DNA from 2 places in the Streptomyces sp. SLBN-31 genome. Region 2 is predicted to be linked to the other one. Evidence: predicted binding sites of a transcription regulator. Region 2 holds the regulator's gene; the other holds the start of a gene.
What was found. The regulator HspR, encoded in region 2, represses chaperone genes until heat shock. The targets are predictions, from matches to a motif close to TTGAGNNNNNNNNNCTCAA.
Positions count from the first base shown of each region.

Region 1: the regulator HspR is predicted to act here: its motif matches at 8,008-8,026, upstream of dnaK (molecular chaperone DnaK).

Region 1 covers NZ_VFNC01000001.1:2,013,781-2,024,542, reverse strand. The annotation lists gene FBY22_RS09325 (YafY family protein) at 1-619, opposite strand, end outside; gene FBY22_RS09320 (hypothetical protein) at 659-1,138, shown strand; gene FBY22_RS09315 (hypothetical protein) at 1,135-1,596, shown strand; gene FBY22_RS09310 (class I SAM-dependent methyltransferase) at 1,580-2,323, opposite strand; gene FBY22_RS09305 (4a-hydroxytetrahydrobiopterin dehydratase) at 2,329-2,634, opposite strand; gene FBY22_RS09300 (helix-turn-helix domain-containing protein) at 2,770-3,600, shown strand; gene FBY22_RS09295 (helix-turn-helix transcriptional regulator) at 3,726-4,589, shown strand; gene FBY22_RS09290 (SAM-dependent methyltransferase) at 4,658-5,470, shown strand; gene narJ (nitrate reductase molybdenum cofactor assembly chaperone) at 5,609-6,091, shown strand; gene dnaK (molecular chaperone DnaK) at 6,088-7,962, opposite strand; gene FBY22_RS09275 (OsmC family protein) at 8,148-8,576, opposite strand; gene FBY22_RS09270 (DUF2201 family putative metallopeptidase) at 8,634-10,367, opposite strand; gene FBY22_RS09265 (ATP-binding protein) at 10,433-10,762, opposite strand, start outside.
Region 2 covers NZ_VFNC01000003.1:916,670-927,431, forward strand. The annotation lists gene FBY22_RS41855 (MraY family glycosyltransferase) at 1-234, shown strand, start outside; gene dnaK (molecular chaperone DnaK) at 329-2,173, shown strand; gene grpE (nucleotide exchange factor GrpE) at 2,170-2,826, shown strand; gene dnaJ (molecular chaperone DnaJ) at 2,869-4,050, shown strand; gene FBY22_RS41875 (heat shock protein transcriptional repressor HspR) at 4,056-4,502, shown strand; gene FBY22_RS41880 (fibronectin type III domain-containing protein) at 4,570-6,213, opposite strand; gene FBY22_RS41885 (sugar ABC transporter substrate-binding protein) at 6,508-7,626, shown strand; gene FBY22_RS41890 (helix-turn-helix transcriptional regulator) at 7,882-8,922, shown strand; gene FBY22_RS41895 (helix-turn-helix transcriptional regulator) at 8,954-9,967, opposite strand; gene FBY22_RS41900 (hypothetical protein) at 10,072-10,266, shown strand; gene FBY22_RS41905 ((2Fe-2S)-binding protein) at 10,310-10,606, shown strand.

The DNA.
Region 1 (10,762 bases), on a different contig from region 2:
CGCCTGTTTCGGCGAGTCGGAGGATCTGGTCGACGCGGAAGGTGCGCGGTCCGGGGCCCGCGACGACGTACCACCGCCCCGCCTTGAGGACCAGCCCGTACGGCTCCAACAGCCGCTCCACGTCGGTCGGTTCGGCCCAGCGGCGGTACAGCACGTGCAGCACGCGGCTGTGCCACACCGCGTCGGCGACCGCCGTGAGGTACGGCGTCTCCTCCGCGTCCGCGTACCAGCCGGGGGCGTCGAGGTGGAAGCGGCCGCCGACCCGGTCCGCGTGCTCGCGCAGTTCCGCCGGCAGGGCGGCGCGCACCTTCAGCTGGGCGGCGGCCAGGACGGAGCCGAGACCCAGCTCGGCGGCCGGGCCGGGGGCTCCGGCGAGGAACAGGGCCTCGGCCTCGTCGGCGGTGAGCCCGGTCAGGCGGGTGCGGTAGCCGTGGAGCAGGCGGTAGCCGCCGGCGTGGCCCGCGTCGCCGTAGAGCGGGACGCCTGCCGCGCTCAGCGCCTCCACGTCCCGGTAGACCGTGCGGACCGAGACCTCCAGCTCCTCGGCGAGCTGGGCAGCGGTCATCCGGCCCCGGGTCTGCAGCAGCAGGAGGATCGAGACGAGACGGCTGGACTTCACTGACACAAGGTGTCAGTGAAGCGGCCCTAGCGTCACCTCATGCCCTTCACGGAGAAACTGCTGACCGTGCCGCCGCCGATCGAGGTGGCCGGCCGGCACGTCAAGCGCTACCACGTCACCGCCGACCCGGCGGGCATCGCGCCCGACGTGGAGAAGGCGGCGTACGAGGTCCTGCCCGAGCTGCTGCCGGAGCCGGACGGGACGCCGCCGGTGACCTTCGTCGTCGTTCACCGGGGAAACGACGACGGCGCCTACGTCAACGCCTACAGCTGGGTGTGGGACAACGTCCTGCACTACGCGAACGCGGCCGCCGGCCAGCCGGTCCTCGGCTGCCCCGACCGCGACCCCACCCACTTCGTCAGGCCCGAACTCCCCTGGATCGGCTGCGTCTTCGAGCTGCCGCCGATCCAGCACGAGCGGGACGCCTGGGTGCGGCACATGCTCACGCCCCAAGTCCCGGACCTCACGGCCTACTTGTCCGACACCCTGCCCGAAGGAACCACGGGAGAACGCACATGAGCGGTCCGCACGACTTCGACTTCCTGCACGGAGAGTGGGAGGTCGCCCATCGCCGCCGCACCGACTTCCTCGACCCGGACAGCGGCTGGGTGGAGTTCGAGTCCACCAGCCGGTGCCTTCCGCTGTTCGACGGCGCCGCGAACCTCGACGAGATCGACATGCCGTACCTGGGCGCGAAGGGACTGACCCTGCGGCTGTTCGACCCGGAGCGTGAGCAGTGGTCGCTGAACTGGTCCTCGAGCCGCACCGGCACCCTGTTCCCACCGGTCAACGGCGGCTTCGACGGCGACCGGGGCGAGTTCCTCGGCGAGGACACGTACGACGGCGAGGACGTGCGCGTGCGGTTCGTCTGGTCGGGCGTCTCCCCCGCCGCCGCCCGCTGGGAGCAGGCGTTCTCCGTCGACGGCGGGGAGAGCTGGCTGACCAACTGGACGATGGACTTCAGCCGGCCTTCCTGAAGCTGCGCAGGTGGAAGACCGGATCGGGGCGGGGCCGGTCCTGGTCGGGCAGCCGGGCCAGGCGGTCGGCGAACCGCTCGGCGAGCGGTTCGCCCGGCGGCAGGGTGACGAACCAGCCGCGCCGCAGGTCGGCGACGGTACGACGGGGACTGCGCCCCTGCCCGTGCCCCTGGAACCGGGCCCGGCCGGCGGGGAGCAGGCCCTGGGCCGCGGCGTACCGGGTGACGAGGTCGGCGGGGTCCCGGGGCACGCTGCGCGGCCGCTCGGCCAGCACGGCGTCGATGTCGCTGCCGACGTTGTGCGCGGCGGCCTTGTCGACGGTGGTGACGTACACCCCGCCGGGTCTGAGGACCCGGCCGCACTCGGCGACGACGGCGCGGACGTCCTGCGGCCCGTCCAGCAGGTGCAGCAGCCACACACTGCTGACGGCGTCGAACGTGGCGTCGGGGAACGGCAGCGCGCGGCTGTCGGCCAGGGCGATCGCGCCGGGCAGCCGGCCGGCGGCCATCCGGGCCATGCCGAGCGTCAGGTCGACGCCCGTCACCCGGGCCGCGGGCCGCCCGGCCGCGAGGCGGCGGGTGACGATGCCGGTGCCGCAGCCGACGTCGAGGAGGCGTTCGGCGGTGGGCGGGACCAGGCCCAGTACGGCGGTCGCGGCGGCCGCGGCCCTGGCCTCGCCGCCGCGTGTCTCGTCGTAGGCGTCGGCTTCCTTGTCGTAGTCGAGCACGCGCGTCAGTGTGCCCCGTGTCCCGGTGCGAGCTCCTCGACCCTGCTCGCGAGGCCGAAGTCGAGCTCGGTGATCCGGCCGCCGACGCTGTGGGTGTTCACCGAGAGGGAGACGGTGTTGTAGCCGAGGGTGAGGTCGGAGTGGTGGTCGAGCTCCTCCTGGACCCGGGCGATGTGCACGACCATCGCCGTGGCCGCGAAGTGCGAGGTGAGCCGGTAGGAGCGGGTGAGCCGGTCGTTCTCGGCCGACCAGCCCGACAGCTCGGCGAGCCGGTCCTCGATCTCCTTCTGGGACAGCGGTTCCACGGGCATGGCCTCGCTCCTCACCTCGGCTGCGGTTGCCTCTTCAGCCTGCCACAGCCCTGCGACTGCGGTCCTGGTCAGAGGGTGCCCGGGGGTGAGACGAGGACACCTCGCGGGGGGCGTTCCTCGACTACGGTCGTACACATGACCGCTGCCGTGACCGGAACCATCGCCTCCGTGACCGCTCCCGCCGACCAGGGCGTCGGCCCGCTGCTGCGGGCCTGGCGGGAGCGGCGCCGGGTGAGCCAGCTGGAGCTTGCCCTGCGCGCCGAGTCCTCGGCCCGGCACATCAGTTTCGTCGAGACGGGCCGCTCCCGGCCGAGCGAAGAGATGGTGCTGAAGCTGGCCGAGCACCTGGACGTGCCCGTCCGGGAGCGCAACGCCCTGCTGCTCGCTGCCGGTTACGCCCCGCGCTACCCGGAGACCCCCCTGGACGATCCGGCGATGGGCGCCCTGCGCGAGGGCATCGAACGGCTCATCCAGGGCTACGAGCCCTATCCGGCGCTGGTCGTCGACGCGACGTACGACGTGGTCGCGGCCAACCGCGGCATCATGACGCTGCTGGACGGGCTCCCGGAGTCCCTGCTGAAGCCCCCGCTCAACGCCATGCGGCTCACCCTGCACCCCCAGGGCCTGGCGCCGCGCATCCTCAACCTGCCCGAGTGGCGCGGCCATCTGCTGGCCCAGATGGAGCGGCAGATCGCCCTGCACCGCTCGGCACCGCTGCGCCGGCTGTACGAGGAGGTCGCGGCCTACCCGGTCCCGGAGAGCGCCCACGGCGGCGAACCGGCCGAGCCCGTACCGTACTTCGCCCTGCCGATGCGGATCGAGCACGAGGGCCGGACGCTGTCCTTCATCTCCTCCATCTCGACGTTCAACACGCCCATGGACGTCACCGTGGCCGAGCTGGCCATCGAGACGCTGTTGCCGGCCGACCCGGCGACGGCCAAGTACCTCCGGTCGCTGATCTCCTGACGGGCGCCGCCACCGGGCGCCCGTTCGGCACACGTGGCAAGCGCCTCACCGCGGACCCCGTGAGACTGACACCGGAACATGACACACTGCTTCGCGCGGACTTCGGCGCGTAGGGGAGGCGTGGCGTGAGTGAGCGGCGGCCCGCGCCCACTGTGGGCCAGGTGGTGCTGGGAAAACGGTTGCAGGAGCTGCGGGAGGCGGCGGGCTTCAAGCGTGAGGAGGCCGCGCGCGTGCTGCGCGTGGCGCCGGCGACCGTGCGGCGGATCGAGATGGCCGAGGTCGCGCTGAAGATCCCGTACGTCCAGGTGCTGCTGACCACGTACGGCGTACCGGACGAGGAGGCGGCCGCCTTCGTCGCGCTGGCCGAGGAGGCGAACCAGCCGGGCTGGTGGCAGCGCTTCCACGACGTGCTGCCGGACTGGTTCAGCCTGTACGTCAGCCTGGAGGGCGCCGCCCGGATCATCCGCTCCTACGAGCCGCACTTCGTACCCGGGCTGCTGCAGACCGAGGAGTACGCGCGCGCCGTCATGGAGGCCGGCACGGTCGGCCAGACCGGCCCGGAGACCATCGACCGGCACGTGTCGCTGCGCATGGCCCGGCAGAAGCTCCTGGACCGCCCGGACCCGCCGCACCTGTGGGTGGTGATGGACGAGACGGTGCTGAAGCGTCCGGTGAGCATCCGCGGCGAGGTCATGCGCGAGCAGCTGGACAAGCTCCTGGAGTTCGCCGAGCGGGACCGGATCACGCTTCAGGTCGCCGAGTTCGAGGACGGCCCGCACCCGGGGACGTACGCGCCCTTCACGCTGTTCCGCTTCGCCGAGCCCGAACTGCCCGACATGGTCTTCACCGAGTACCTGACGGGCGCCCTCTACCTCGACTCGCGGGGAGAGGTCTCCGCGCACCTCGAGGTCCTGGACCACATGACGGCGCGTGCCGCCTCGGCGCAGCGCACGAGGAAGCTCCTGCGGGAGTACCGCGAGACCTTCTGAGTCCGCCGCCGGGTTCCCTCTTCCGCGGCACGCACGGCACCCTTCCCACCCCGAGGAGACGACACCGCATGACCGGATCCGACGCCTTACCGCAGATCGACACCAGCCGCCCGCACCCCGCCCGTGTGTACGACTGGTGGCTGGGCGGCAAGGACAACTACCCGGTGGACGAGGCACTGGCCCGCGACATCCTGGCCTCGGACGGCACCGCGGTGCGCGGGGCGCGCGCCAACCGCCGTTTCATGCACCGGGCCGTGCGGGCCGCCGCCGGGGCCGGGATACGCCAGTTCCTCGACATCGGCACCGGCATCCCCACCGAGCCCAACCTGCACCAGGTGGCTCAGGAGGCGGCGCCGGAGTCGAGGGTGGTGTACGCGGACAAGGATCCGATCGTGCTGCGGCACGCGGAGGCCCTGCTGCGCGGCTCCGCCGAGGGCAGCACCCAGTACGTGCACGCCGACGTCCGCGACCCGGACACCATCCTGCGGCTGGCCGCCGAGTCCCTGGACCTCTCCCGTCCCGTCTCGCTGTCCCTGATCGCGCTCACCCACTACCTGGGCGACGAGGAGGACGACGTCCACGGTCTGCTCAAGCGGTACGTCGAGGCGCTCGCCCCGGGCAGCTTCCTGATCCTCTCCCAGGTCACCCAGGACCTCAGTCCCGAGGGGGTGGCGAAGGCCGCGGGGTTGTTCCGTAAGAGCGGCACGCCGTTTTATCCACGCACGCTGCCCGAGTTCTACCGCTTCTTCGAGGGTCTGGAGCTGCTCGGCCCCGGTGTGATCCCCGTCCACGGCTGGCGGCCGGAGCCGGTGGACGTGGAGGCGCAGGCCGAGGGCGTCGTACCGGTGTACGCGGGGGTGGCCCGCAAGCCCGAGGCCTGAGACCCGGGGCCCGCGGCCCGTACACCCGTACGGGCGTCTGGGCGGGTGCGTTCCCTCGCTCGCCCCTAGCGTCGAAGGACGGGGCGAGCAAGGGAGCGAGGGACGTGGCCGACACGCGGATACCGGCAAGGGGGTCCGATGCCCTCTGACGCCGTCCTGCATCAGGCGGCAGCGCTCTGCCTGACCTACCCGGGCGACGACTTCCGCGCCCGGCTGCCACTGCTGCGCGAAGCCGCGCCCCAGCTGCGGGAGTTCACCGACCACGCGGCGGTCACGCCGGCCCGGGAACTGGCCGCGCACTACGTCCGGGTCTTCGACTCCGGCAACCGGTACAGCCTCCGTCTGAGCCGGTGGCAGGACGCGGACACACGGCGGCGCGGGATGACGCCCGCCCGCTTCGGGGACGTCTACCGCGCCGCCGGACTGGAGATGACCGACGGGGAACCGCCCGACTTCCTGCCCGCCGTCCTGGAGTTCACGGCCCGTACCGGCGACACAGGCCTGCTCACCGAGCACCGCGCCGGCCTGGAACGGCTGCGCACCGCACTGACCGACCTCGGCACGCCGTACGCGACCGTCCTGACGGCTGTGTGCGCGACCCTGCCTCCCTGTGGGCGCTAGGCGGCGCCCCCCTTCGTGTCCTTCTCGTCGTCGACGATCTCCGCGTCCACCACGCCCTCTTCCTCGTGGCCCGGCTGTTCGTGGGCCGTGGCCCGGTCGCCGGCCTGGCCGTCGGAGCCGGCGGCGTTCGCGTACATGGCCTGCCCCATCTTCTGGCTGACGGTTGCGAGCTTCTCGACGCCCGTACGCAGTTCGCCGGTATCGGCGTTCCGCTCCAGGAGCCCCTTCAGCTCCGTGGTGGCCTCCTGCACCTCGGACTTGGTGTCGGCCGGGATGCGGTCCTCGTTGTCCCGGATGAACTTCTCGGTCTGGTACACGAGTTGTTCGGCCTGGTTGCGGGTCTCGGCGGCCTCCCGCCGCTGGCGGTCCTCCTCCGCGTACTGCTCGGCCTCCCGCATCATGCGGTCGATGTCGTCCTTGGGCAGCGCGCTGCCGCCGGTCACCGTCATCTTCTGCTCGCGGCCGGTGGCCAGGTCCTTCGCCGAGACGTGCATGATCCCGTTGGCGTCGATGTCGAAGGCCACCTCGATCTGCGGCACGCCCCGAGGCGCCGGCGGCAGCCCGGTGAGGTCGAAGACGCCCAGCTTCTTGTTGTACGCGGCGATCTCCCGCTCGCCCTGGTACACCTGGATGCCCACCGACGGCTGGTTGTCGGTGGCCGTCGTGAAGATCTCCGAACGCCGGGTCGGGATCGTGGTGTTGCGCTCGATGAGCTTGGTCATGATGCCGCCCTTGGTCTCGATGCCGAGGGACAGCGGGGTGACGTCGAGCAGCAGCACGTCCTTGACGTCGCCGCGGATGACACCGGCCTGCAGGGCGGCGCCGACGGCCACGACCTCGTCGGGGTTGACGCCCTTGTGCGGGTCCTTGCCGGTGAGTTCCTTCACCAGGTCGGTGACGGCAGGCATGCGCGTGGAGCCGCCGACGAGGATGACGTGGTCGACCGCGGACAGCTTGATGCCCGCGTCCTTGACCGCCTGGTGGAAGGGGGTCTTGCACCGGTCGAGCAGGTCGGCGGTGAGCTCCTGGAACTGCGCGCGGGTCATCTTCTCGTCGAGGTGCAGCGGCCCGTCGGCGGAGGCAGTGATGTAGGGAAGGTTGATCGTCGTCTCCGAGGAGCTGGACAGCTCGATCTTGGCCTTCTCGGCGCCCTCCCGCAGCCGCTGCAGGGCCATCTTGTCCTTGCCGAGGTCGACGCCGTACTGCCCCTGGAACCGCTTGACCAGGTGCTCGACGATCCGCTGGTCCCAGTCGTCGCCGCCGAGGTGGGTGTCGCCGTTGGTGGCCTTGACCTCGATGACCCCGTCCCCGATCTCCAGCAGCGACACGTCGAAGGTGCCGCCGCCGAGGTCGAAGACCAGCACGGTCTGCTCCTCGCCCCGGTCGAGGCCGTAGGCGAGGGCGGCGGCCGTCGGCTCGTTGATGATCCGCAGGACCTTCAGGCCGGCGATCTCCCCGGCCTCCTTGGTGGCCTGCCGCTGCGAGTCGTCGAAGTACGCGGGGACGGTGATCACCGCATCCGTGACGTCCTCGCCGAGGTAGGACTCCGCGTCCCGCTTGAGCTTCTGCAGGACCCGCGCCGACAGCTCCTGCGCCCGGTAGCGCGTGCCGTCGATGGAGCCCTGGTCGGGGAAGCGCCAGTGCGCGTCGCCCATGTACCGCTTCACCGAGCGCGCGGTGCGCTCCACGTTGGTCACGGCCTGCCGTTTGGCGACCTCACCGACGAGCACCTCCCCGTTCTTGGCAAAGGCCACGACCGACGGTGTGGTCCTGGCCCCCTCCGCGTTGGCGACGACCGTGGGTTCGCCGCCCTCCAGGACGGCCACCACGGAGTTCGTGGTCCCGAGATCGATCCCGACCGCACGTGCCATCTCCGTCCCCTTCCGCCAGGCACTTCTCAGACTCCAGCACAAAACTTGAGTGCGCTGTTGTCAATGCCGCGTAGGTCCCGGGTACCCCCGGAGAACGGCTCTCGGGTACCCCGTAAAACGGCGGTGCCGCGCTCCGGGGACGGGGCGCGGCACCTGTGGCCCGTGGTCGGGCGGGCTCGGCCGCTTCAGGCGAGCTTGGCCGACAGGGTGATCGTCGTGCCGGTCAGGGCCTGGCTGACCGGGCAGTTCTTCTTGGCGTCCTCGGCCGCGGCGACGAAGGCGTCGTCGTCGATGCCGGGGACCGTGCCCTCGACGGTGAGGTGGATGCCGGTGATGCCCTCACCCGGCTGGAAATTGACGTCCGCCGATGTGACGAGCTTGGTGGGCGGGGTGCCGGCGCCGTTCAGGGCGTGCGACAGCGCCATGGAGAAGCAGCTGGAGTGCGCGGCGGCGATCAGCTCCTCGGGGCTGGTCTTGCCGTTCGCGTCCTGGGAGCGCGAGGCCCACGTCACCGGCTGCGCCTCGATGGCCCCGGAGGAGTCGAAGTTCACGACACCGCTGCCCTCGAGCAGGTTGCCTTCCCATACGGTGTGTGCGGAGCGCGTGGTTGCCACGGTGAGTCCTTCCGAATTCCTGCTGTTGCTTGCGCTCCCATCCGATCACATTCCGGCTCAGCGCACCCGGAAGACCGGCCCGCGGGGGGTGAACGGCAGCCGTGCCCCCTGCGGAATCAGGTAGGCGTGCTCGCGGCGGACCCGCAGCACGTCGCACCAGCCGTCGGTGATCACGAGGACGGGCGCGCCCGGCGGGAAGTCGTCCGCCCGGTGCAGCAGGTCGATCCCGGGCTGCAGGACCGTACCGCCGCGGCCGTGCACACGGACCCGGCCCGCGATCTCGGTCACCGGCAGATAGCCCGCGTCCTGCGGGGCGGCGTCGCAGAAGACGACGCGGGCGGCGGGCACGTCGCGGGCCTCGGCGTAGGAGGCGATCGCGCCCAGTGCCTTGCCCAGCAGCGTGTGGTTCATGGAGCCGGAGGTGTCGAGGACGACGCCGAAGGTGCAGCGGGCGATCTCCTCGGGCGGGAAGTAGTGGCCCGCGCGCGGGATGTCCGGGGTGGAGGACTGGCGGCGGGAGGGACGCGCGTACGTCCGGACGGGCTGCGGGCTGGGCACGAACTCGTCGAACCAGCGGGCGAGTCGCGCGTCCCAGGGCAGGGGCGGCTGGCTGAGCGCCCGGATCTCCTCGACCAGGCCGCCCGGCAGGTAGCCGCGTTCCTGCCGCTGGTGGAGGTCCAGGCCCTGGCCGAGGCCCCGGCGGTAGAACTCGTCGAGGTCGACGTGGGTGCCGGGCGGGCCGAGCGGGGCGCCGAGCACGTCGCCGACGCCCTTGCCGCGCAGGGTGGCCAGGCGCCGCATGCGGCGCAGGTCGCCGGCGATGCGGTCGTAGACCTCCTCGGCGGACAGGCCGGCGAGCGCGGGGTCGTGGAGCAGGCCCTCGGGCATGGTGCCGACCTGCATCTCGATCAGCCAGCCGTTGATGACGTAGTCGCAGGCGATGTTGAAGAGGTAGGGGTCGCGGGTGCCGCAGCGGTCGCCGTGGCGCAGGGCGGCGTGCAGCATCTCGTGGGCGAGGACGAACCGCCACTCCTCGTCCTCGAGTTGACGCAGCGGGTTGACGTAGATCTCGCCGGCCTCCGGGTTCACGGCGGCCACGGAGATGCCGTGGGCGCGGGCGAGTTCGGCGTCGGCGACCAGGGTGATGCCGGCCGCGATACCGCCGAGCAGCGGGTAGGAGGAGACGAACCAGCTCAGCGCCTTCTGCCAGGGACGCCGCGGGGCCACCTCGCCGTCGAGGGAGTCGCGGCGGCCGCCCGCCATGTCCATCGCCGCCGACACGGTCCGGGTCAGGGCGGCGGCGAAAGCCAGCTGGTGGTCAGGCGGGCCGCCGTACCAGCCGTTCCATCTCAGGAGCAGTTGGTCGGGCTCGTCGCCGGCCGTGCCGCAGCGCTCGTAGGCGGGCGGGATGCCGTCGCGGCGCCAGCGTGCCGCGAGCCGCTCCTCGTCGCCGTCGGGATAGGAGGCGGGGAGCGCTTCGGGGGTCTCGCCGACGGTGAAGTTCAGCAGGAAGCGGTTGACGACGACGCAGCGCGCGGCGAGGTCGAAACGGTCCGGCTGGACACGCTCGCCCTTCGCCGCCGGGACGTGCCCGAAGCCGAGGTGGAGGACGGCGTGCGCGAGCGCCCAGGCCCAGGTGGCGGGTTCGGCGAGGCGGTTGGGGTGGACATGCAGGTCCGCGTCGGAGTCGACTACCACGAGCCCGTCGCGCGGGGCGAGTCGGCACTCCTCGTGCCGGCACACGTCGAACTCGACGGCGGCGAGGGCCGGGTTGGCCTTCAGCAGGCGCATCCCCTCGGCGAACGCCTCGGCCGCGACGTCCCGTTTCTTCTTCTGCCCCTTGCCCTTGGTGCGGCTCACCGCCGCGCCTCCACCAGCCGCGGCATGTCCCGGGCCGCCTCGATGAGGAACCACGACGGCAGTACGGGGTTGCCGTCCTCGTCGGAGGCGATGACGGTCTGGGCGACCTCGACGGAGATCTCCGCGAGCTGCACCAGAAGCGACTTGGCGCGGTACGCGGTCTGCCGGCCGTTCGCCGACATGTGCTCCTTGCTGACCGGGAGTTCCTTGACCAGGCGGCCGCGGAAGGACTCGGCGAGGTAGTAGAGCAGGTCGCGTTCCTCGACGCGGTTCGGCCAGGGGGCGTCGCCCTTGATGATCGCCTCGATGCCGAACCGGCTGCGCAC
Region 2 (10,762 bases):
CGGCGGTTGGGGGTGACCCCGCAGGGGATCACCGTGCTGCTGGGAACCGGGGCGTTTGCGGGGGTGCTCGTCGGGGTGCTCGTGGACATGGGGTGGATCGCCGGATCCGGGGTGTGGTGGGTGGGGGCGGGCGCCCTGATCCTCGTCCTGGCACTGCTCCGAATCCCTGATCGTCCCCCTAGGGGTTCGGCATCTGCGCAGGTCACCGGCAGGTTGCGTGTAAGGAACGGATAAGAGTTGAGCCCATACGACTCATGTCTGTTGACCCATTCGCCGCCGTCATGCACACTTGAGTCCGTTCCACTCAAGTCAGCTGGAGGAATCAACCATGGCACGTGCGGTCGGCATCGACCTGGGCACGACTAACTCCGTCGTCAGCGTTCTGGAGGGCGGCGAGCCCACCGTCATCACCAACGCCGAGGGCGCCAGGACCACGCCGTCCGTCGTCGCCTTCGCGAAGAACGGTGAGGTGCTCGTCGGCGAGGTGGCCAAGCGCCAGGCGGTCACCAACGTGGACCGGACCATCCGCTCCGTGAAGCGCCACATGGGCACGGACTGGAAGATCGAGCTCGATGGGAAGCAGTTCAACCCGCAGCAGATGAGCGCCTTCATCCTGCAGAAGCTGAAGCGGGACGCCGAGTCGTACCTGGGCGAGAAGGTCACGGACGCGGTCATCACCGTCCCGGCCTACTTCAACGACTCCGAGCGTCAGGCGACCAAGGAGGCCGGCGAGATCGCGGGCCTGAACGTCCTGCGCATCGTCAACGAGCCGACCGCGGCCGCGCTCGCGTACGGCCTCGACAAGGACGACCAGACGATCCTCGTCTTCGACCTCGGTGGCGGTACGTTCGACGTCTCGCTGCTGGAGATCGGCGACGGCGTCGTCGAGGTGAAGGCCACCAACGGTGACAACCACCTCGGTGGTGACGACTGGGACCAGCGCGTCGTCGACTACCTGGTGCAGCAGTTCAAGTCCGGTCACGGCGTGGACCTCGCCAAGGACAAGATGGCCCTCCAGCGCCTCCGCGAGGCCGCCGAGAAGGCCAAGATCGAGCTGTCCTCGTCCACCGAGACCTCGATCAACCTGCCCTACATCACCGCCTCCGCCGAGGGCCCCCTGCACCTCGACGAGAAGCTCACCCGCGCCCAGTTCCAGCAGCTGACCGCGGACCTGCTGGAGCGCTGCAAGACGCCGTTCCACAACGTCATCAAGGACGCCGGCATCTCCATCAACGAGATCGACCACGTCGTCCTCGTGGGTGGCTCCACCCGTATGCCCGCCGTCGCCGAGCTCGTCAAGGAGCTGACCGGCGGCAAGGAGGCCAACAAGGGTGTGAACCCGGACGAGGTCGTCGCCATCGGCGCCTCGCTCCAGGCCGGTGTCCTCAAGGGCGAGGTCAAGGACGTCCTGCTCCTCGACGTCACCCCGCTGTCCCTCGGTATCGAGACCAAGGGCGGCATCATGACCAAGCTCATCGAGCGCAACACCACGATCCCGACCAAGCGCTCCGAGATCTTCACCACGGCCGAGGACAACCAGCCGTCCGTGCAGATCCAGGTCTACCAGGGCGAGCGCGAGATCGCGGCGTACAACAAGAAGCTCGGGATGTTCGAGCTGACCGGTCTGCCGCCGGCCCCGCGCGGCGTGCCGCAGATCGAGGTGTCCTTCGACATCGACGCCAACGGCATCATGCACGTGACCGCCAAGGACCTGGGCACGGGCAAGGAGCAGAAGATGACCGTCACCGGCGGCTCCTCGCTGCCGAAGGACGAGGTCGACCGGATGCGCCAGGAGGCCGAGCAGTACGCGGAGGAGGACCACCGCCGCCGCGAGGCCGCCGAGACCCGCAACCAGGGCGAGCAGCTCGTCTACCAGACGGAGAAGTTCCTCAAGGACAACGAGGACAAGGTTCCCGGCGAGGTCAAGACCGAGGTCGAGGCCGCCGTCGAGGAGCTGAAGACCGCGCTCAAGGGCGAGGACACCGCCGAGATCCGCACCGCCACCGAGAAGGTCGCCGCGGTCTCCCAGAAGGTCGGCCAGGCCATGTACGCCGACGCCCAGTCCGCGCAGGCCGCGGGCGGCGCCGACGCCGGTGCCGAGGCGCCCAAGGCCGACGACGACGTCGTCGACGCCGAGATCGTGGACGACGAGCGCAAGGACGGTGCCGCGTGACGGAGGAGACCCCGGGCTTCGAGGAGAAGCCCGACGTCCCCTCAGGCGCCACCTCTGACGACGCCGAGCCGAAGGCCGCCACCTCCTCGGAGGGGGCGGCCCCGGCCGGGGACGCAGCTCAGATCGCCGGTCTGACGGCCCAGCTGGACCAGGTGCGCAAGGCGCTCGAGGAGCGCACGGCGGACCTCCAGCGGCTCCAGGCCGAGTTCCAGAACTACCGCCGCCGCGTGGAGCGGGACCGGATCACCGTCAAGGAGATCGCCATCGCGAACCTCCTGACCGAGCTCCTGCCCGTGCTCGACGACATCGGCCGCGCCCGGGAACACGGCGAACTCGTCGGCGGATTCAAGTCCGTCGCGGAGTCGCTGGAGACCGTCGCGGCGAAGATGGGTCTGCAGCAGTTCGGCAAGGAGGGCGAACCCTTCGACCCGACGATCCACGAGGCCCTGATGCACAGCTACGCGCCGGACGTGACCGAGACGACCTGCGTGGCGATCCTGCAGCCCGGGTATCGCATCGGCGAGCGCACCATCCGGCCCGCCCGGGTGGCCGTCGCCGAACCGCAGCCGGGCGCGCAGACGGTCAAGGCCGAGGGGGCCGAGGAGGCTCCCGCGGCCGGCGACGAGAAGGACAACGGCCCTGAGGAGGGCTGACGTAGACACCGAGCGGAACACCGGAAAGGGGGCGCGTCGAGGATGAGCACCAAGGACTTCATCGAGAAGGACTACTACAAGGTCCTCGGCGTCCCCAAGGACGCCACCGAGGCCGAGATCAAGAAGGCGTACCGGAAGCTCGCCCGCGAGTTCCACCCGGACGCCAACAAGGGCAACGTCAAGGCCGAGGAGCGCTTCAAGGAGATCTCCGAGGCGAACGACGTCCTCGGTGACCCCAAGAAGCGCAAGGAGTACGACGAGGCCCGCACCCTCTTCGGCAACGGCGGCTTCCGCCCGGGGCCGGGCGGCGCGGGCGGCTCCTTCAACTTCGACCTGGGCGACCTCTTCGGAGGCGGCGCCCAGGGCGGCGGTCAGGGGGCCGGCGGCTTCGGCGGCGGGCTCGGTGACGTCTTCGGGGGCCTGTTCAACCGGGGCGGCTCGGGCACCACGCGCGTGCAGCCCCGGCGCGGCCAGGACATCGACACCGAGGTCAGCCTCAACTTCACCGAGGCGATCGAGGGTGCGACGGTCCCGCTGCGCATGACCTCGCAGGCACCGTGCAAGGCCTGTTCCGGCACCGGCGACGCCAACGGCAACCCGCGGGTGTGCCCGACGTGCGTCGGCACCGGCCAGGTGGCCCGGGGTTCGGGCGGCGGCTTCTCGCTGACCGACCCGTGCCCGGACTGCAAGGGCCGCGGTCTGATCGCGGAGAACCCCTGCGAGGTCTGCCACGGCAGCGGGCGCGCCAAGTCGTCCAGGACCATGCAGGTCCGTATCCCGGCAGGGGTGGACGACGGCCAGCGCATCCGGCTGCGCGGCAAGGGTGCGCCGGGTGAACGGGGCGGTCCGGCGGGCGACCTGTACGTCACGGTCCACGTCTCCGCGCACCCGGTCTTCGGCCGCAAGGGCGACAACCTCACCGTCACCGTGCCGGTGACGTTCTCCGAGGCGGCGCTCGGCGGCGAGGTCCGGGTCCCCACCCTGGGCGGCCCGCCCGTCACCCTGAAGCTGCCGCCGGGCACGCCCAACGGCCGTACGATGCGCGCCCGTGGCAAGGGCGCGGTCCGCAAGGACGGCACCCGCGGGGACCTGCTGGTCACCGTCGAGGTGAGTGTCCCGAAGGACGTGACGGGGAAGGCTCGTGACGCGCTCGAGGCGTATCGCGAGGCGACCGCGGGCGAGGACCCGCGGGCGGAGCTGTTCCAGGCGGCGAAGGGAGCTTGATCGAGATGGACGGCCGTCGACGCAACCCGTATGAACTGACCGAGGAGACCCCGGTCTACGTCATCTCGGTGGCTGCCCAGCTCTCCGGTCTGCACCCGCAGACCCTGCGCCAGTACGACCGCCTCGGCCTGGTCTCCCCCGACCGCACGGCCGGGCGGGGCCGCCGCTACTCGGCCCGCGACATCGAACTGCTCCGCCAGGTGCAGCAGTTGTCGCAGGACGAGGGCATCAACCTGGCCGGCATCAAGCGCATCATCGAGCTGGAGAACCAGGTCGCCGCGCTCCAGCAGCGCGTCGTCGAACTCCAGGCGGCCGTCGACGGGGCCGCCGCGGCGATGCAGCAGCGAGAGGCCGCCGTGCACGCCTCCTACCGGCGCGACCTGGTGCCGTACCAGGAGGTCCAGCAGACCAGCGCGCTGGTCGTGTGGCGGCCCAAGAAGGCGAAGGACTAGCGACACGCGTGGACGAAGGGGCCCGGAGGCGCAGACCTCCGGGCCCCTTCGCATGCTCTCGCGGGCGTCAGCGGCCGACGAAGAACTCCAGCGTCGAACTCTGCCCGCTCTGGCGCCCGTAGGCGTCCACGGCGTACACGGTGGCCGTGCAGGGGCCGTTGTACGGCGGTGTCCAGGAGATGTCGCCGGTGGTGGACAGCTGCGTGCCGCTGGCGCCGCAGGCGCCCTCGATCTCCCAGGAGTAGCCCTTCAGGACGCGGTCCTCGTCGCCCGCGCCGGGCGCGGCCGTGACCTTGACGGGGGAGCGGGCGGGGATTCCCGCCGAGACGAGCGTCAGGCTCGGCGCGGCCGGGCCGGTCTGGGTGGCCCGGGTGAGCCGGTCGACGGTGAGCACGTCGGAGGGCGCGGACTCGGCGCCCGTGCCGTCCACGGCGACGACGTAGTAGGACGCCTCGCCGGCCGGGGCGACGATGTCGTCCCAACCGCCGCCGCGCACGCTGCCGATGGCGCTGAAGCCGCCGTCGGTGCGGCGGTAGACGTTGTACTGACCGGAGTCCTCGGGCAGGTCCCAGCGCAGCTCGGTCCGGTCGTCGTGGAGGGTGGCGGTCAGTCCGGCCGGGGCGGGCGTGCCGCTCGGCTCGGGCCGGGTGGCGGTCACCGGGGCGGAGGCGGGGGAGACGTTCCCGGCGCCGTCGACCGCGTACACCCGGTAGACGTAGGCGGTGCCGGTGTCGGCGCGTACGTCGGTGAAGGACGTGCCGGTCACCAGGCCGGGTCCGTCGGCGTCCTGCTGTCCCTCGGGCGCGCCCCACACCTCGTAGTGGTGGACGTCCGCCGCGCCGGAGGCCTGCCAGGCGACGGTGTTCCCGGCGGTGGTGCCCTTCGCCGTGACGCCGGTGGGCTCTCCCGGCGCGGTGCGGTCGACGGTGGTCACGCCCTGGTCCGCGGTGCCGGCCGAGGTGTTGGCGGCCTTGTCGTAGGCGCGCACCTCGTAGTAGTACGTGTCGCCCGTCATCGGCAGGGCGGTGTCGGTGTACGACGTCGAGGTGGTCGTCGCGAGCGGCGCGGAGCCGAACGACGTGCCCTTCAGCCGCCGGTAGACCCGGTATCCGGCGAGATCCATCTCCTTGTTCTTCGTCCAGGTCAGCTTCGCCTTCCCGGTCGCCGCGTCGTACGACAGCGAAGTCCCGGCGGGCACCAGGGGCTTGACCTGGTCGACGGCGGCGGAGGTGCGGGGGGTGTAGGTGAACCGGACCTTCGCGGCGCCGGTGAAGTTCGCGTAGTCCACCCGGAGGGTGTGCTTGCCGGAGGGGATGGTGACGTGGACGGTCTTCTGCACCGTCGACGACACGTTCTTCCAGAGGTCGATCCTGCGGGTGCCGTCGAGGTAGACGCGGATGCCGTCGAGGCCGCTCGCGGTGAGCGCGAAGGGGCCGCCGGAACCGAAGTCGCGGGTGACGCTCCAGCGGACGCCGAAGTTGTCCTTCGGCAGGCCGGTGGCGGGGGCACCGCTCCAGCTCTGGTCGATGACGCTGTCGCAGTCCGTCTTCTTCGCCGTACCGGAGAAGGCGGTGTTCCCGAAGAACTGGCGCTTGAAGACGGGCGAGGTGCAGGTGGTCGCCGCGGAGGCGGTGGAGACGGACGCGCCGAGGAGGGCGCCCGCGGTCGCGAGCACCAGCGTCGAAGCCGTCGTACGTCTGGCTGAGTTCATTCGATCCTCTGATCGGTCGAGGACGGCTGTTCGGGACCGTCATGATCACGACTCGCGAGGTATCGGCTTGGTTGTACGGATCTTTGCCTGACGATTGCCTGCCGTTGCATGGAGAGTCCGTAAAGGGTGTTTGGAGGCGTTTCCTTCATGTCTTCACAAGCCAAGCGGAGCGTGGCGTTGCGCACTCGTTAAGTGGTTCCGCTTGACGCCCGGGGGCGGCTGCGCGTTGGCTTTTCAGACATCCGGGCACCTTCAGGCGCCCGTGTCCCGTAGGCACCAGAAGTGAGCAGGCCTGTGAGCAGTCCCACGCGTCGTATCGCCATATCCGTGGCCGCGTCCACGATGACCCTGTCGCTGGCCGGGTGCGGCATGCTCAACGCGTCGGGGGACAGCAGTTCGGCGAGCCCGACGAAGGGCAACGACGTCACCATCGGCCTGTTGCTGCCGGAGAAGGCCAACACCCGCTACGAGGACTTCGACTACCCCATCATCAAGGACCAGGTCGAACTGCTCACCAAGAAGCAGGGCAGCGTCGACTACCAGAACGCCGACCAGGACGCCAAGAAGCAGGCGAGCCAGATGCAGAAGATGATCGACGACAAGGTCGACATCATCCTGCTGGACGCCGTCGACTCGCACGCCATCGCCGGCGAGGTGAAGAAGGCCAAGGACGCCGGCATCCCGGTCATCGCCTACGACCGCCTCGCCGAGGGCCCCATCGACGCCTACGTCTCCTTCGACAACGAACTGGTCGGCGAGGTCCAGGGCCGCACCCTGCTCGACGCCCTCGGAGGCAACGCCGACACCTCCGACAAGGTCGTCATGATGAACGGCTCGCTCACCGACCCCAACGCCAAGCAGTTCAAGGCGGGTGCGCTGTCGGAGCTCAACGGCAAGGTGACGATCGCCGCGTCCTACGACACCAAGGACTGGAAGCCGGAGAACGCCGAGGCCAACATGACCCAGGCGATCGACAAGATCGGCAAGGACAACATCGCGGCCGTCTACTCCGCCAACGACGGCATGGCGGCCGGTGTCATCGCCGCCCTGAAGAAGGCCGGCGTGACGAAGATGCCGCCCATCACGGGCCAGGACGCCGAACTGGCGGCCGTGCAGCGCATCGTCGAGGGCGACCAGTACATGAGCGTCTACAAGTCCTACCCGCAGGAGGCCGAGGCCGCCGCGCAGATGGCCGTGGCCAAGGTGCAGGGCCACGACATCCAGTTCGACGCCCTCACCCAGGACACCGTGGACAGCCCCACGAACCAGGACATCCCCGCCCAGCTGGTCACCGTGACCGCCCTGACGCGGAAGAACATCAAGCAGACGGTGATCTCCGACGGCATCTACACGGTCTCGCAGATCTGCACCTCGAAGTTCACCTCCGCCTGCGCGTCGGTCGGGCTGAAGTAGCCCGGAGCGCGCAGCGTCGGATATCCGCCATGAGACCCCGTCGGAAGCACGTTCTGGCGGGGTTCTCCACGATGCCCCCACAAGTCCCCTGTACCACCGTCATCTTGTTGCAACCCGACGTACGGAGGGTCCGAAATACCCGTACAAACCGGTGCTTTCTTTAGGCCGTGGCCGTCGAAGCCGTGTTGCGGAGCAGGGTGTGTCCGCGCATAGTTGCGCTGCGGAAGACGGCGGAACCGGGGGGTGGGATGGACGATGGCCGGGCACGGGGCGGACGCTCATCCACACGGTGCTGACCGACTCTGCGAGGCCGGGGACCGCGTGTACTCCCGGGCCGTACGGCGCGGACGGGTGTCGCGCCGCGACGCCGAGCCGGTGCCCTGCCTGCTGGAACTCGCCCTGCTGCACCCCGACCCCGACGACATGGACTGGCTGGTCCCGACCTCGCCGCAGGAGGTCATGACCCGGCTGCTGCGCGGGGTGTACGACGAGGTCAGCTCCAGTCAGCGGCGGGTGGGTTCGGCGGTGGCGGCCTTCGAGTGGTACGCCGGCCTCGGGCCCTCCCTCCAGCAGCCGGGCCCCGCCGAGGGCTCCGCGATCCGTGTCCTGGACGGGCTCTCGCGCATCCAGGCCGCCATGGACGAGGCGACAAAGGCCTGCACCACAGAGGTCCTCACCGTCCAGCCCGGGGGCATCCGGCCGGAGCACGAGCTGACCGAGGGCCTGCACCGGGCGCTCGCCCTGCGCGGCCGGGGCGTGCGGATGCGCGACCTGTACACGCACGTGGCCCGGCACGGCCAGGGCCTGCTCAACTACCTGGAGCTGATGGGCGACGCGGTCGAGGCCCGCACCCTCGACGAGGTCATCGACCGTCTGATCCTCTTCGACCGCACGGTCGCCTTCATCCCCGCCAACGCCGACCGAACCCTCGCCCTGGAACTGCGCCACCCGGCCCTGGTCGGCTATCTGGGTACGGTCTTCGACCGCCTGTGGCGGCTGGCCATCCCGCTGACCGCCCCGCTGCCCGACACCGGCATCGAGGGCATCTCGCACCGCGAGCAGTCCATCGCGGCGCTCCTCGCGGAGGGCCACCAGGACGCGGTGATCGCGGAACGGCTGGGGATAAGCGTCCGTACCTGCCGGGCCCACATCGCGCGGCTGTCCGAGACCCTGGGCGCGGCCAGCCGCACCCAACTCGGCGTCCGCATCGCCCAGGTGGGCCTGGACGGCCCGCGTCACCCCGCTGACGTCACGCCGGTCACTCTTCCGGGTCAGGAGTCCCGGACGGCCCGCTGAGCCCGCACGGGGCCCGCGCTGCCCGTCCGGATCAGCTGTCGGGGTCGAGGATCCCCGACTGGGCTATCAGGTACCCGAGTTGGGCCCGGCTGCCGCTGCCCAGGACCGTGGCCAGTTTGGCTATGTGGGCCCGGCAGGTGCGTACGTTCATGCCCAGCCGGCGGGCGATCGCCTCGTCGACGTGTCCCTCCACCAGGAGCTTGGCTATCGAGTGCTGGATGTCGGTGATGCCGTCGCGGGCGGTCTCGTAGGGAGCGCCCGCGTTCAGCGGTACGGACCGTCCCCACATGAACTCGAACAGCCGCATCAGGTACCGGATCAGCCCGGGGTGACGGAGTTCCAGGGCGACCTGCTGGTCGTCCCTGGCGGGGATGAAGGCGACCGTCTCGTCGCAGATGATGAGGCGTTCCACCACCTCGTCGATCGTCCGGTACTCCACCTTGCCGTTGGCGAGCTGAGCGACGTACGCCAGCTTTTCCGGGCTGTAGCGGGCGGTGTGCTGGTACAGCGTCCGGATGCGCACACCACGTTCGATTAGTGGCTTGTCTCTCTCCAGGCCCTGGATGAGGCTCTGTTCGGAGAAGCGGTCGTCGCTCGGCTGGATGGTCAGCATCTCGCTCCGGCACTGGGCCGTGGCCATGTTGAGGGCCGCGTTGATGCGTTTCCCGCCCTCCAGCACGGTGATCGAGTCGTCGGTCGCGGCGGCTTTGGCGCTCAGCGCCATGAACGGCTCGAAAGTGTCGGCGAGCTGAATGGACAGCCGCCGGCGTTCTGTGATGTCGCGCTCGATCGGGTAGAGCCGTTCGGCCAGCGCGGCCGACGGGGACACGGGCCGCAGCCAGTCCGCATCATCCGGATCCGGGTGGAGAAGGGCGAACTCGATCAGACAGGGAGCGGACTCCACGTCGGCCCGTGCGACCCGCCCCGTGCGCAGGGCGTTCGCATAGAGTCGGCCACCTTCCTCGCAGAGCTCGGTCACCGCATGGGGATGCGCCGCCTTAGTCTGATTTGCCACGAAATCTCCACCCCCCAGGGTCCTGAACATGCAGGAACATGATGCATCGATCCTGTGGCCATGACGTGCCTGAATGAGCCATCGTCTTATCCGACGGGGGAAGAGGAGACTTTCAAGTGAGGACGAAGCCGACCATGCGCAACAGAATGCTTCGCTCGGTGCTTGTGGCCGCCCTTTCCGCCGTTGTCGGACTTGTGGTGCTGGGCGGTTCTTCCGACGCGAAGGAGAACACCCGAGCGGACTCCCACTGGCCGTCGGTCGCCGCGTCCACCGTGCTCGCCGACGGCCCTGCGGCGACGGTCGGCACAGACGACAGCGCCGGGAGCTGACGACGTGACCACTCCACCGGACGACCGTTCCTTCCGTAGAGAAATGGCCACCGCCTACCGATCCGGATGGCACTTCATCGACCTGGTCACCGCGATCCCCCACTCCGGTGACTCGTTGATGGTGACCGTCTTCGGTGAGCCGGTCGTCGTGACGCGGGACGAGGACGAGGACGTGCGGGCGTATCGATGTCTGCGGCGGCCTCGGGGGGCGCCGCAGCCCGTGCGATGTGCCGTCCGGTACGGAATGATCTTCGTCAACCTGGACCAACGAGACCATCGGCTGGTGGAACCGGAAACCCCCAACGTACGGACCATCTCAGCCACCCCCCGCAGTGCCTGACGCGATTCCCCCGTCGTAACAGATCGCTCAGGTGCTTCCCCCCGCAGCGGCGTCACCGTGACCTGAACACGGTGACGCCGCTGCAGTTTCCGGGCGACATTTCCCGCCGTCGATGCAATCGTCCGGCGCGCCTCAGTGGCCGAAAACCGTCAGTCG